Ciceribacter thiooxidans: one gene and its partner. The protein of the gene in region 1 interacts with the protein of each later gene in a pairwise test. Links are inferred from orthologs where the notes say so. Each region holds a gene or a part of one and is shown in the gene's direction. Other genes may lie near its edges.

Region 1 (5,439 bases):
GTGCTCTCGACCGACTGTCGTGGCGCTGGCGCCGGTGTAACCGCCTCCTCTTCGTACATGTTGGGGATCACCCTGTTGAGGAGGGCATACTCCGCTTGCCAGTTGGGATAGGCACGGGCGAAGCGGTTGAAGAAGGCGAACATTCGCGCTCTTCCGATGTTCTGCTCACCAGCCACCGGGAAACCATCTTCATCCAATGCGAAATGCACCTTATATAGCGCCTTCACAAGATTGGTGATCCTGGACTTCTCCGTCGACAAGAACCCCTTCTTGTGGATGACCTTCTCCGCGGCGACCAGAACGTCTTGTGCTGCGCGGTGCGCCAGCGGGGCGATGTTCGCAAGTCGTTGAGCCTCCCCACTGTCTGTCACAGAGCGCCGACTATAGTCGATTTCTATCTCCTCATGCATTGTTGTCCCCCTTCGTCTTGCGTGACTTCTTGGCCGATGAGACGGCGAGATGTGCTTGTGAGTGAACAATTAGGCTCAAGCGCCGAACTGGTGTCCGCCGCGGATTCTCTGTGAAAAGATCTCTCCTAAGAGGGGGAATTCTAGGCAGGGCGTCCCAGAAGAATGTCCTTGCATTTTGTGCGCGCGCCATTTTGCTCCGCAGCCTGCCAGGCTTGGCAGGGATGAGGCGCGTCATCGGCTGAGGCGGCTCCATAATCAGTCGCCTTTTCCCCTTCCTGGGCTTTCCGAACTTTCGTAAAATGGCTGCCCGGATTGCGCGTTCTTGTAGGCACCGTGGGCTGCTGCTTGCGTATCGCTGTCTCTTTCCGTGCTTGTTGTAGCTGCGCGGTTTGGGCCACTTGAGAAGGGCAGCAAGCTCCATTCTTTTTCGAATTGCTGCTTCTTTTTCCTGAGCCGCTGCTTCGATGCCATCGGCCCAGGCCCGGTACTCCTCCCAACTCGGTAAAGGGTCCGGCGGACGGTGTCCGAGGCTCACTCGCGGCGTGGCTGGCAAGACGCGGCGCAGGAACTCGTCAGCCTCCGCAAAGGTATCAAACTCGGCAATGCTCACGGGTGGATAGCGGTGCACATTTCGACGGGCGATTACCGCCCATGTCTGCCGGCTCTCGCCTCCAAGCAGGCTTCGCGATGTGCCACGGTTGATTTCATGCACGTAGACGCGATCATCGAAATAGTCCGACTGTAGCCGCTCCCGTGCCTCGTAGTACTCGTTAAGCTCATCCTCGCTGGTCTTCAGATTGGGATTGCGCACAGCCCCATGGCGCAAAAGCACGTCTGCGACGTCCCACTCATTTCCCCGGTAATCAACAATATCCAGTGCCGATAAGCCATCTTTGTCGCGCAGTTCCAGGTCGGCGCCCCTCTCGATCAGCAGTTCCATGATGTCGGCACAGCCCTCCGAGGCTGCTTTCATCAATGCCGTTGTTGACCAAGCGGCGGTGGTCAGGATGTTGGGGCTGACACCTTCATCCAGCAACCGTCGCACTTCTTCCATGTTCCGTTCCTCGATGGCGCGCGATATCGCTGCCACCGTAGCATCATCTGTCTTCCCTGGCGTTAAAGCGTCTTGGGCGCCCGTCGCGTCTTCGCTCATCTTGAGAAACCGCTCCCCTGATCACCGCCTATACACACACGCATTATGATCGGGTGGCCCATTTCACCTGTCCATAGTTTTCGCGGTGTTGCCTACACCAGCTCTTTCGCTACAGTCGCGCCAATCTGATTTGAAAATGGAATGCAGCATGCTCACAGGTGAAATTCGCTCGAAGGTCGATCAGGTCTGGAATGCTTTCTGGGCGGGTGGGATTGCCAATCCGCTGGAGGTGATCGAGCAGATCACCTACCTGCTTTTCATGCGCGGGCTGGACGAGGCCCAGACGCGCGAGGAGAACAAGGCCAACATGCTGGGCCGCCCCATGGAGCGGGTGATCTTTCCGGATGGCGTTTATCGCACCGTGCGCGATGAAGACACCGGCGAGGTGAGTGAAGAGATTACCTATGCCATGCTGCGCTGGTCGCGGTTCCGCAATGATGACCCGGCGCGCATGTTCTTCATCGTCTCGGAGAATGTCTTTCCCTTCCTGCGTGAGATGGCGGAGAAGGGCACGGCCCATGCCGAGCACATGAAGGGCGCTCGCTTCACCATCCCGACATCCGGTCTCCTGGCCAAGGTCGTCGACATGCTGGCCGAGATCCCGATGGACGATCGCGACACCAAGGGCGACCTCTACGAATACATGCTGGCCAAGATTGCCAGCGCCGGGCAGAACGGCCAGTTCCGCACGCCGCGCCACATCATCAAGCTCATGGTGGAGCTGACGGCGCCGACGCCGAAGGATGTGATCTGCGATCCCGCCAGCGGTACCTGTGGCTTCCTGGTCGCGGCCGGCGAATATCTCCGCGATAATCACGAGGCGCTGTTTCGCGATAAGGAGAGCCGCGAGCATTTCCATAACGGCATGTTCCACGGCTATGATTTCGACCAGACCATGCTGCGCATCGGCTCGATGAACATGCAGCTGCATGGCGTCGAGGCTGCCGATATCCGCTACCGGGATTCGCTTGCTTCGTCCCATGGCGATGACGCGGACAAGTATTCGCTGATCCTTGCCAACCCGCCCTTTGCCGGCTCGCTGGACGAGGAAACGGCGTCGGCCGATCTGCGCGCCATCGTCAAGACGAAGAAGACCGAGCTTCTGTTCATGGCGCTCTTCCTGAAGCTGTTGAAGCCGGGCGGCCGCGCCGCGGTCATCGTGCCTGACGGAGTGCTGTTTGGCTCCTCCGCTGCGCATAAGGCTATCCGCAAGATGCTGGTGGATGACCACAAGCTGGATGCGATCGTGAAACTGCCGTCCGGCGTGTTCAAGCCCTATGCGGGCGTCTCCACGGCCATTGTATTCTTCACCAAGACCAATTCCGGCGGCACGGATCACGTCTGGTTCTATGATGTGCAGGCCGATGGCATGAGCCTGGATGACAAGCGCCAGATGCTGGTGAGCGAGGAGAAGTTCGGCCCCGTGCCGAAGGCGGCCTTGTCTGCCGAGGAGCATGGCAAGAATAACCTGCCGGATGTCGTGGCCCGTTGGAAGGAGCGCAACGGCACGGAACGCGACAACCCACGCACCGGCCAGAGCTTCACCGTCAGCCGCAAAGAGATTGCAGGCGCCGATTACGATCTCTCGCTCAACCGCTACAAGGAAGTGGTGCACGAAGCCGCCGACCACCGTCCGCCAAAGGAGATTATCACCGAGCTGCTGGCGCTGGAGGATGAAATTGCGGCGGGGCTGAAAGAACTGGAGGCGATGTTGTGAGTGTCGCTTTTGCCCGACGTGTGAAGTTAGGGGATGTCCTTACCCTCATAAATGGCAGAGCCTATAAGCAAGAAGAGCTTTTAACTTCCGGCACGCCCGTCATCAGAATACAAAATCTCAATGGTGGTGAGAGATGGTTCTACTCGGATATTTTATTGCCAGAGGAAAAATATTGCGAAGCTGGCGATCTACTTTTTGCTTGGTCCGCTACGTTTGGTCCTTACTTGTGGAACGGACCAAAGTCCATTTTCCACTATCATATTTGGAAAGTGCTTCCGTCTCCGAGCCTTGATAAAGGCTATGCCTATCATATGCTGCAGTCGATAACTGAGAGAGTAAAAGCTGCAGGTCGAGGAATCTCTATGATACATATGACCAAGGCAGGGATGGAAGCATGGGAGGTTGATCTCCCACCCCTCGATGAGCAGAAGCGGATTGCGGCGATCCTGGACAAGGCCGATGCGCTGCGCGCCAAGCGCCGTCATGCTATCGCGCTGCTCGACAGCCTCACCCAATCGATCTTTCTGGAGATGTTTGGCGATCCGGCGAGCAATGCCAAGGGGTGGGATATCTGTCGAATAGGCGATTTGCTCGAATCCGCGAACTACGGATCAAGCGGAAAGGCTGGCCAGGTCGGCCGTTTTCCCATTCTCAGAATGGGGAATATAACCGTCGATGGTCGGATAGATACATCTGATCTTAAATACATCGATCTAAGCGATCGTGAGGTGCCAAAGTATACGGTTCACCGGGGGGACCTACTGTTCAATAGAACGAATAGTGCGGACCTTGTGGGCAAGACGGCAGTTTTTGACTTGGACGAGGTTTATGCCTTTGCGGGTTACCTAGTTCGAGCTCGCACCAATGACCGAGCAACACCGGAATACATCGCCAGCTTCTTGAACTCAGCTTATGGTAAGGGGCTGCTGCGCGGCATGGCGAAAAGCATTGTGGGAATGGCAAACATCAACGCGAAGGAAATGCAAAACATTTCCATTCCGACGCCTCCCAAGACTCTCCAACAGCAGTTTTCGGAAAAGCTTCGGGGACTGGCTGAAATGCGCCAACGTGTATTGCCATCGGCGGCGGTGGCAGAAACCCTGTTTACCTCCCTCCAGCACCGCGCCTTCTCCGGTCAACTTTGAGCTCCCATGACGATTGCCACCCACAAGCTCACGCTCCCTCCATCCATGCTGCAGCGTGGTTTCTGGCTCTATGCCTGGCGGGTTGTCGCGCCTGACGGGCAAGAGCTGGTTTATGTCGGCCGCACTGGCGACAATTCGAGCCCGAATGCTTCGCCTGCCTATATCCGCATGGGCCAGCATCTGGGTTCGGCTGAGACCCAGAATGCCTTGCGCAAGCATCTGGTGAAGCGCGGCATTCCACCGGAAACCTGCCAGACTTTTGACCTCGTTGCCCATGGCCCGATCTATCCGGAAGTCGAGAAGCCGGAGAATTTCAGCCATGAGGATAAGCTGCTTCGCAAGCAATTGATGGAAAAGCACCTTCCGCTTCGCGACATTGTCGGCGCGATGGAGAAGCAGTTGGCTGAGGATCTGAAGGCTGTAGGCTACACGCTGCTCAACACCGTCATCTGGCGCCACACGGTCGATCCGGAACTCTGGGCGCCGGTTCGCGCGGCATTCGCCGAACATTTCCCGAGATTAAAGGACTGACGATGTCTAACTTCGCCTTCCTCGCAGCCGAATTTCCGGAGATCTTCGAGAGCGCCAAGAGGGCGGAGAGCTATGCGGCTGGCGATCCGCGCACAGCGGCCTTCTATGCCCGGCGAACGGTCGAGCTGGCCGTGCAATGGGCCTACAAGAACGACAGTGGTCTCTCTTTTCCCTATGACGACCGCATTTCTGCGTTGATCCATGAACCCAGCTTCCAGCGGCGCGCTGGCCAGGCGATATTCACCAAGGCGAAGCTGATCATTCGCATCGGCAATTACGCCGTCCACGAGAGCCGCGAGACATCGGCCAAGGATGCAGGCGACGCGGTGCGGGAACTCTTCCACCTCTGCTTCTGGCTTGCCCGGACCTATGCCAAGGCTCCGCCGTCGGACCGGCTCGCCTTCGATGCCACGCAGGTTCCGCGTAAGGACGATCTCGTCAAGCGTGCCTTCGCCGAGCTGACGCGCCTGAAAGCGGAGATGG
Region 2 (4,452 bases), 800 kb from region 1 along the record:
AGGCATTGCGCGGGGAGAGGTGCTGCTGCACGGCCATCGAATGTCCTCGCCAGACGAAGCCGTTGCCGAACCATGCCGATACCCAGAGAACCGGCAGCGCGAGATCGCGCAGCACGAGGGCGAGGGGTGTGTCGCGGCCGAGCGGCCAGCAGAAGGCACGGATGACGAGAAGCTCGCAACCGTACCAGAGGGCGCCATAGGCGAGCACGGCCGCGGGCGACCAGAGACCTGCGACGCTGCCGGCAATCGCGGCTGCGAACGGGAAGGCGCCGCCGACCAGAATTTCCGGCAGGAAGAACAGCGGAAACGACACCCTCCGCAGGCGTGCCCAGCGAAGCTGCCGCCGCCAGATGCCTTGCCATGTGCGCCGGCCGAGCGGCTGCGGGAAGGGAATGTCGACGAGGCGGACCGAAAGGCCGGCCTCGCGCACGATCTTGGTGGAGGCCGCGTCCTCCGCGACCTCGTCGGCGAGGCGGGCGAAGCCGCCGGCGCGGTCGATCAGGCCGCGGTGGAAGAGCATGGTCTTCCCCTGGGCGAAGCCGAAGCCGATCTCGTCGGCGAGCATCTGCCAGCGCGCCTGGAAGCTGTTCAGCCATGCGGCCTCGACCTCCGCCGCGAACCCGGCCGGTGCGGAGCCGACGGGCGGGGAGCATACCATGCCGGTGTCGGGCTCCCAGCGGGCGAAGAGCTGTGCGAGATAGTCCTTGGGCGCCAGCACGTTGCTGTCGGCGAGAACGATCCAGGGATAGCGCGCCGCCTCCCAGCCCTTGACGAGGTTGTTGAGCTTCGGGTTGACGCTGACGCGGCTGTTTCCGACGAGGAGCGAGGAGGCAACGTCGGGGTGCTCCGCCATCAGGCGCCGTACCAGCGGGATAGCCGGATCGTCGGCGTCCTCGACGCAGAACACGACTTCGTAGACTGGCCAGTCGAGGAGGAAGGTCGAGCGCAGCGTCGCTTCGAGATTGTTCTCGATGCCGCAGAACGGCCGCAGGATGCTGACGGCGGGCCGGGCGGTCTGCGCCGGGTGGGTCGCCTTGCGGGTTCTTGTCTTTCGCCGGTAGATCCAGCCGAGGCTGACGAGGTGGATAAGCAGGGCAGTCGCGCAGAACGTCATGATCAACATGGTCACGATCCTTGTACCATCCGCTGCCTGATACTATCGCCACATGACAATTCTGCAAAAGGGTATTGCCCTCCTGCTACGAAAGATGGGGACGCGGGGGATGAATGCGGATTTGTCTCCGCTACCGGTCAGATGTGGCCGGATTTGCCGCGGCGGAGAACGGTGACGAGGCGCCAGCCGAGGAGAAGCGCCACGATTCCGGCGGCGAGGAAGCCGCTCGCGTCGCCGACGATCTCGGCGATGGCGAGGATGTTGTCGCTGAAGACGATTCCGAGACCGACATGCAAGGTGACCCATACCGCCTCGCCGGCGACGCCGGCCGCGGTGAAATGCGCCCAGGAGAAGCCGGTGGCACCGGTCACCAGGTTCATGTAGGGGCCGAGCGGACTGAAGAGCCAGCGGGTGAGAAAGATTCCGATCGTCGCGTGGCGGGCGATCTCCTGCGTCGCGCGGTCGAGTGCGGCCTTGCCGGCCGGCTTCCTCGCGATGCGGCCGGTGACCGCCCGGCCGGCGAAGCGGCCTGCGAAGTAGCCGATCTGATCCCCGCCGACGGCTGCTGCAAACGCGGTCACGAAGACCGCCATCAGCCCGAAGTCGCCGGCAGCCGCGAAAGAGCCCATCAGCATCATCACCAGAGAGGCCGGAAGCGGCAGTCCCAGGCAGCTCAGGCCGGCAACGGCCGCAAGCAGCGGCAATCCGTAGACGGGGACGAGCGCAAGCAGGGTCTCGCTCATCGGCCGGAGCCACCTTCCCGGAGCCTTGCAATTGCCCGGTCGATCTCGGCGCGGAATTCTTCAGGCTTCACGCCGCGGTCGCGGGCGAGCTGTTCCACCGTCGGGCGCCGGCCGGAGCCGAGCGGGCCAATCCCCAGCGCTTCCGCAAGTGCCTCGCGCGGCAAATCGTAGGAGCGGGCAATATAGCCGATCGTCATCCAGTTCTCGATCGGCTGGTCGCGATGCTCCGGTGCGCTCCAGTAGACGACGTAGAAGGCGAAGCGCGCCGCGAAGAAGAGCGCGAGCGCTGAAGCCGCGACGAAGGCGAGAAGCAGCACGCGGTGTTCGCGCCAGAGGATTGCCGCTCTCTTCATCTCGGTCGTGCCCCATACCGTCCGGCGAGGTTCGCCGGACTTGACTCGGTCCGCCGTCCTCTTTCATTCAGGAGCGAGTTAACCGCAAAAGGCGATGGCCGACAATGAGCGCAGCAGACGTCAGACTGGAGGAGAGCTGGAAAAGGGTTCTCGGGCCGGAGTTTTCCAGTCCCTACATGCAGCAATTGCGGGAGTTCCTCGTCGCCGAGAAGGCGAACGGCAAGAACATCTTTCCGAAGGGTGCGGAATATTTCCGGGCGCTCGACCTGACGCCGCTCGGAAAGGTGCGGGTGGTGATCCTGGGCCAGGACCCCTATCACGGCGCCGGCCAGGCGCACGGCCTCTGCTTCAGCGTCCAGCCGGGCGTGCGCATCCCGCCGTCGCTCGTCAATATCTACAAGGAACTGGAAACCGATCTCGGCATTCATCCGGTCCGCCACGGCTTCCTCGAGAACTGGGCGAAACAGGGCGTGCTGCTCCTGAACAGCGTGCTGACGGTGGAGGAGGCTCGCGCCGCCTCGCATCAGGGACGAGGCTGGGAACGCTTCACCGACGCGGTGATCCGCGCCGTCAATGTGGAGTGTTCCTCGGTCGTCTTCATGCTCTGGGGCTCCTATGCGCAGAAGAAGGCGGCCTTCGTCGATCGCGAGCGCCATCTGGTGCTCAGGGCACCGCATCCCTCGCCGCTTTCGGCGCATAACGGCTTCTTCGGCTGCCGGCATTTCTCCAAGGCGAACGAGTTCCTGCGCTCACGCGGCCTGGAGCCGATCGACTGGCAGCTTCCGGCCGATCCCGTGCTTTCGCAATAAACTGCCGCCGATCGTCTGCCGCCGTGCTTGCGGCCGTCGCCCGCCTGTCGGATAGTGCGGCCCTGTCGTTCAGATAGGGAGCCCGTGCATGAGCAATCGCCTCAAATTCTTCATCGATGGCCAGTGGGTCGATCCGGTCCGGCCGGCGCTGCTCGACGTCATCGATCCTTCGACCGAAGAGGCGTTCACGCAGATTGCCATCGGGTCGGCCGCCGACGTCGACCGGGCAGTGGCGGCGGCAAAGGCGGCATTCCCGGCCTTTGCCGTGACGTCGCGGGAGGAGCGGCTTTCGCTTCTCGAGCGCATTCTCGCCGCTTACAACGACCGGATCGACGACATCGCCGAGGCGGTCAGCCGCGAAATGGGCGCACCGCTTCCCTTCGCCCGTGATTCGCAGGCGACCTCCGGCTCGGCGCATCTCGAAACGACCATCGAGGCGCTGAAGAGCTTCGCCTTCAGCGAGAAGCGCGGGACGACGATGATCGTGCGCGAGCCGATCGGCGTCTGCGCGCTCATTACTCCTTGGAACTGGCCGCTCAACCAGATCGCCTGCAAGGTGGCGCCGGCGATCGCCGCCGGCTGCACGATGGTGCTGAAGCCGTCGGAGATCGCACCGATTACCGGGGTCATCTTCGCCGAGATCATGGAGGCGGCGGGCACGCCGAAGGGCGTCTTCAATCTCGTGCACGGAACCGGTCCGGACGTCGGCCAGCCGATGGCGAGCCATCCCGACGTCGACATGGCCTCCTTCACCGGATCGACGCGTGCCGGCGTCGCCGTCGCCAAGGCGGCGGCCGACACGGTGAAGCGGGTGGCGCAGGAACTCGGCGGCAAGTCCGCGAACATCATCCTGCCGGATGCCGATTTGAAAGTTGCGGTGAGCAAGGGCGTCGCCGGCTGTTTCGGCAATTCTGGGCAGTCCTGCAATGCGCCGACGCGCATGCTGGTGCCGGCCGAGCGCCACGACGAGGCGCTGGCGGTCGCGAAAGCCGCCGCGGAACCCTTCGTCGTCGGCGATCCCCGCTCGCCGGACACCCGGCTCGGTCCGGTGGTCAGCCACGTCCAGTTCGACAAGATCCAGACGCTGATCGAGGCCGGCATCCGCGAGGGGGCGACGCTCGTCGCCGGCGGGCCGGGCCGGCCGGAACACCTCAACCGCGGCTACTATGTGCGCCCGACGGTCTTCGGCAACGTTTCGAACGATATGACCATCGCCCGGGAGGAAATCTTCGGACCGGTGCTCTCGATCCTGCCCTATCGGGACGAGGAAGAGGCGATCGCGATTGCCAACGACACGGTCTACGGGCTTGCCGCCTATGTCCAGTCGGGGGATATCGGCCACGCCCGCAGGGTGGCGGCACGGCTCAGGGCCGGTTGCGTCCATATCAACTATCCGGCGTGGGACCCTTATGCCCCGTTCGGCGGCTACAAGC

The links. Proteins that work in one complex are often made in the same cells at the same time.
Region 2: the proteins of H4I97_RS07370 (region 1) and ung interact in binary tests that used the Escherichia coli proteins (3 or more experiments, as listed by UniProt). The link is inferred for Ciceribacter thiooxidans from one-to-one orthologs.

Annotation. Positions count from the first base shown.
Region 1 is NZ_CP059896.1:1,554,325-1,559,763, forward strand. What follows is about bases 1,080-3,995. They hold H4I97_RS07370 (type I restriction-modification system subunit M), read left to right. Parts: upstream 1,080-1,711; coding sequence 1,712-3,280; downstream 3,281-3,995. Other genes in these bases: H4I97_RS07365 (ankyrin repeat domain-containing protein), read right to left, coding at 1,080-1,563; H4I97_RS07375 (restriction endonuclease subunit S), read left to right, coding at 3,277-3,995. Also shown: H4I97_RS07360 (hypothetical protein), read right to left, coding at 1-410; more of H4I97_RS07365, read right to left, coding at 403-1,079; more of H4I97_RS07375, read left to right, coding at 3,996-4,425; H4I97_RS07380 (hypothetical protein), read left to right, coding at 4,432-4,956; H4I97_RS07385 (DEAD/DEAH box helicase family protein), read left to right, coding at 4,959-5,439. UniProt on the Escherichia coli protein: The subtype gamma methyltransferase (M) subunit of a type I restriction enzyme. The M and S subunits together form a methyltransferase (MTase) that methylates A-2 on the top and A-3 on the bottom strand of the sequence 5'-AACN(6)GTGC-3'.
Region 2 is NZ_CP059896.1:754,049-758,500, forward strand. What follows is about bases 1,283-4,166. They hold ung (uracil-DNA glycosylase), read left to right. Parts: upstream 1,283-2,314; coding sequence 2,315-3,019; downstream 3,020-4,166. Other genes in these bases: H4I97_RS03465 (DedA family protein), read right to left, coding at 1,283-1,857; H4I97_RS03470 (hypothetical protein), read right to left, coding at 1,854-2,210; H4I97_RS03480 (aldehyde dehydrogenase family protein), read left to right, coding at 3,108-4,166. In the rest of the region: H4I97_RS03460 (ceramide glucosyltransferase), read right to left, coding at 1-1,123; more of H4I97_RS03465, read right to left, coding at 1,252-1,282; more of H4I97_RS03480, read left to right, coding at 4,167-4,452. UniProt on the Escherichia coli protein: Excises uracil residues from the DNA which can arise as a result of misincorporation of dUMP residues by DNA polymerase or due to deamination of cytosine.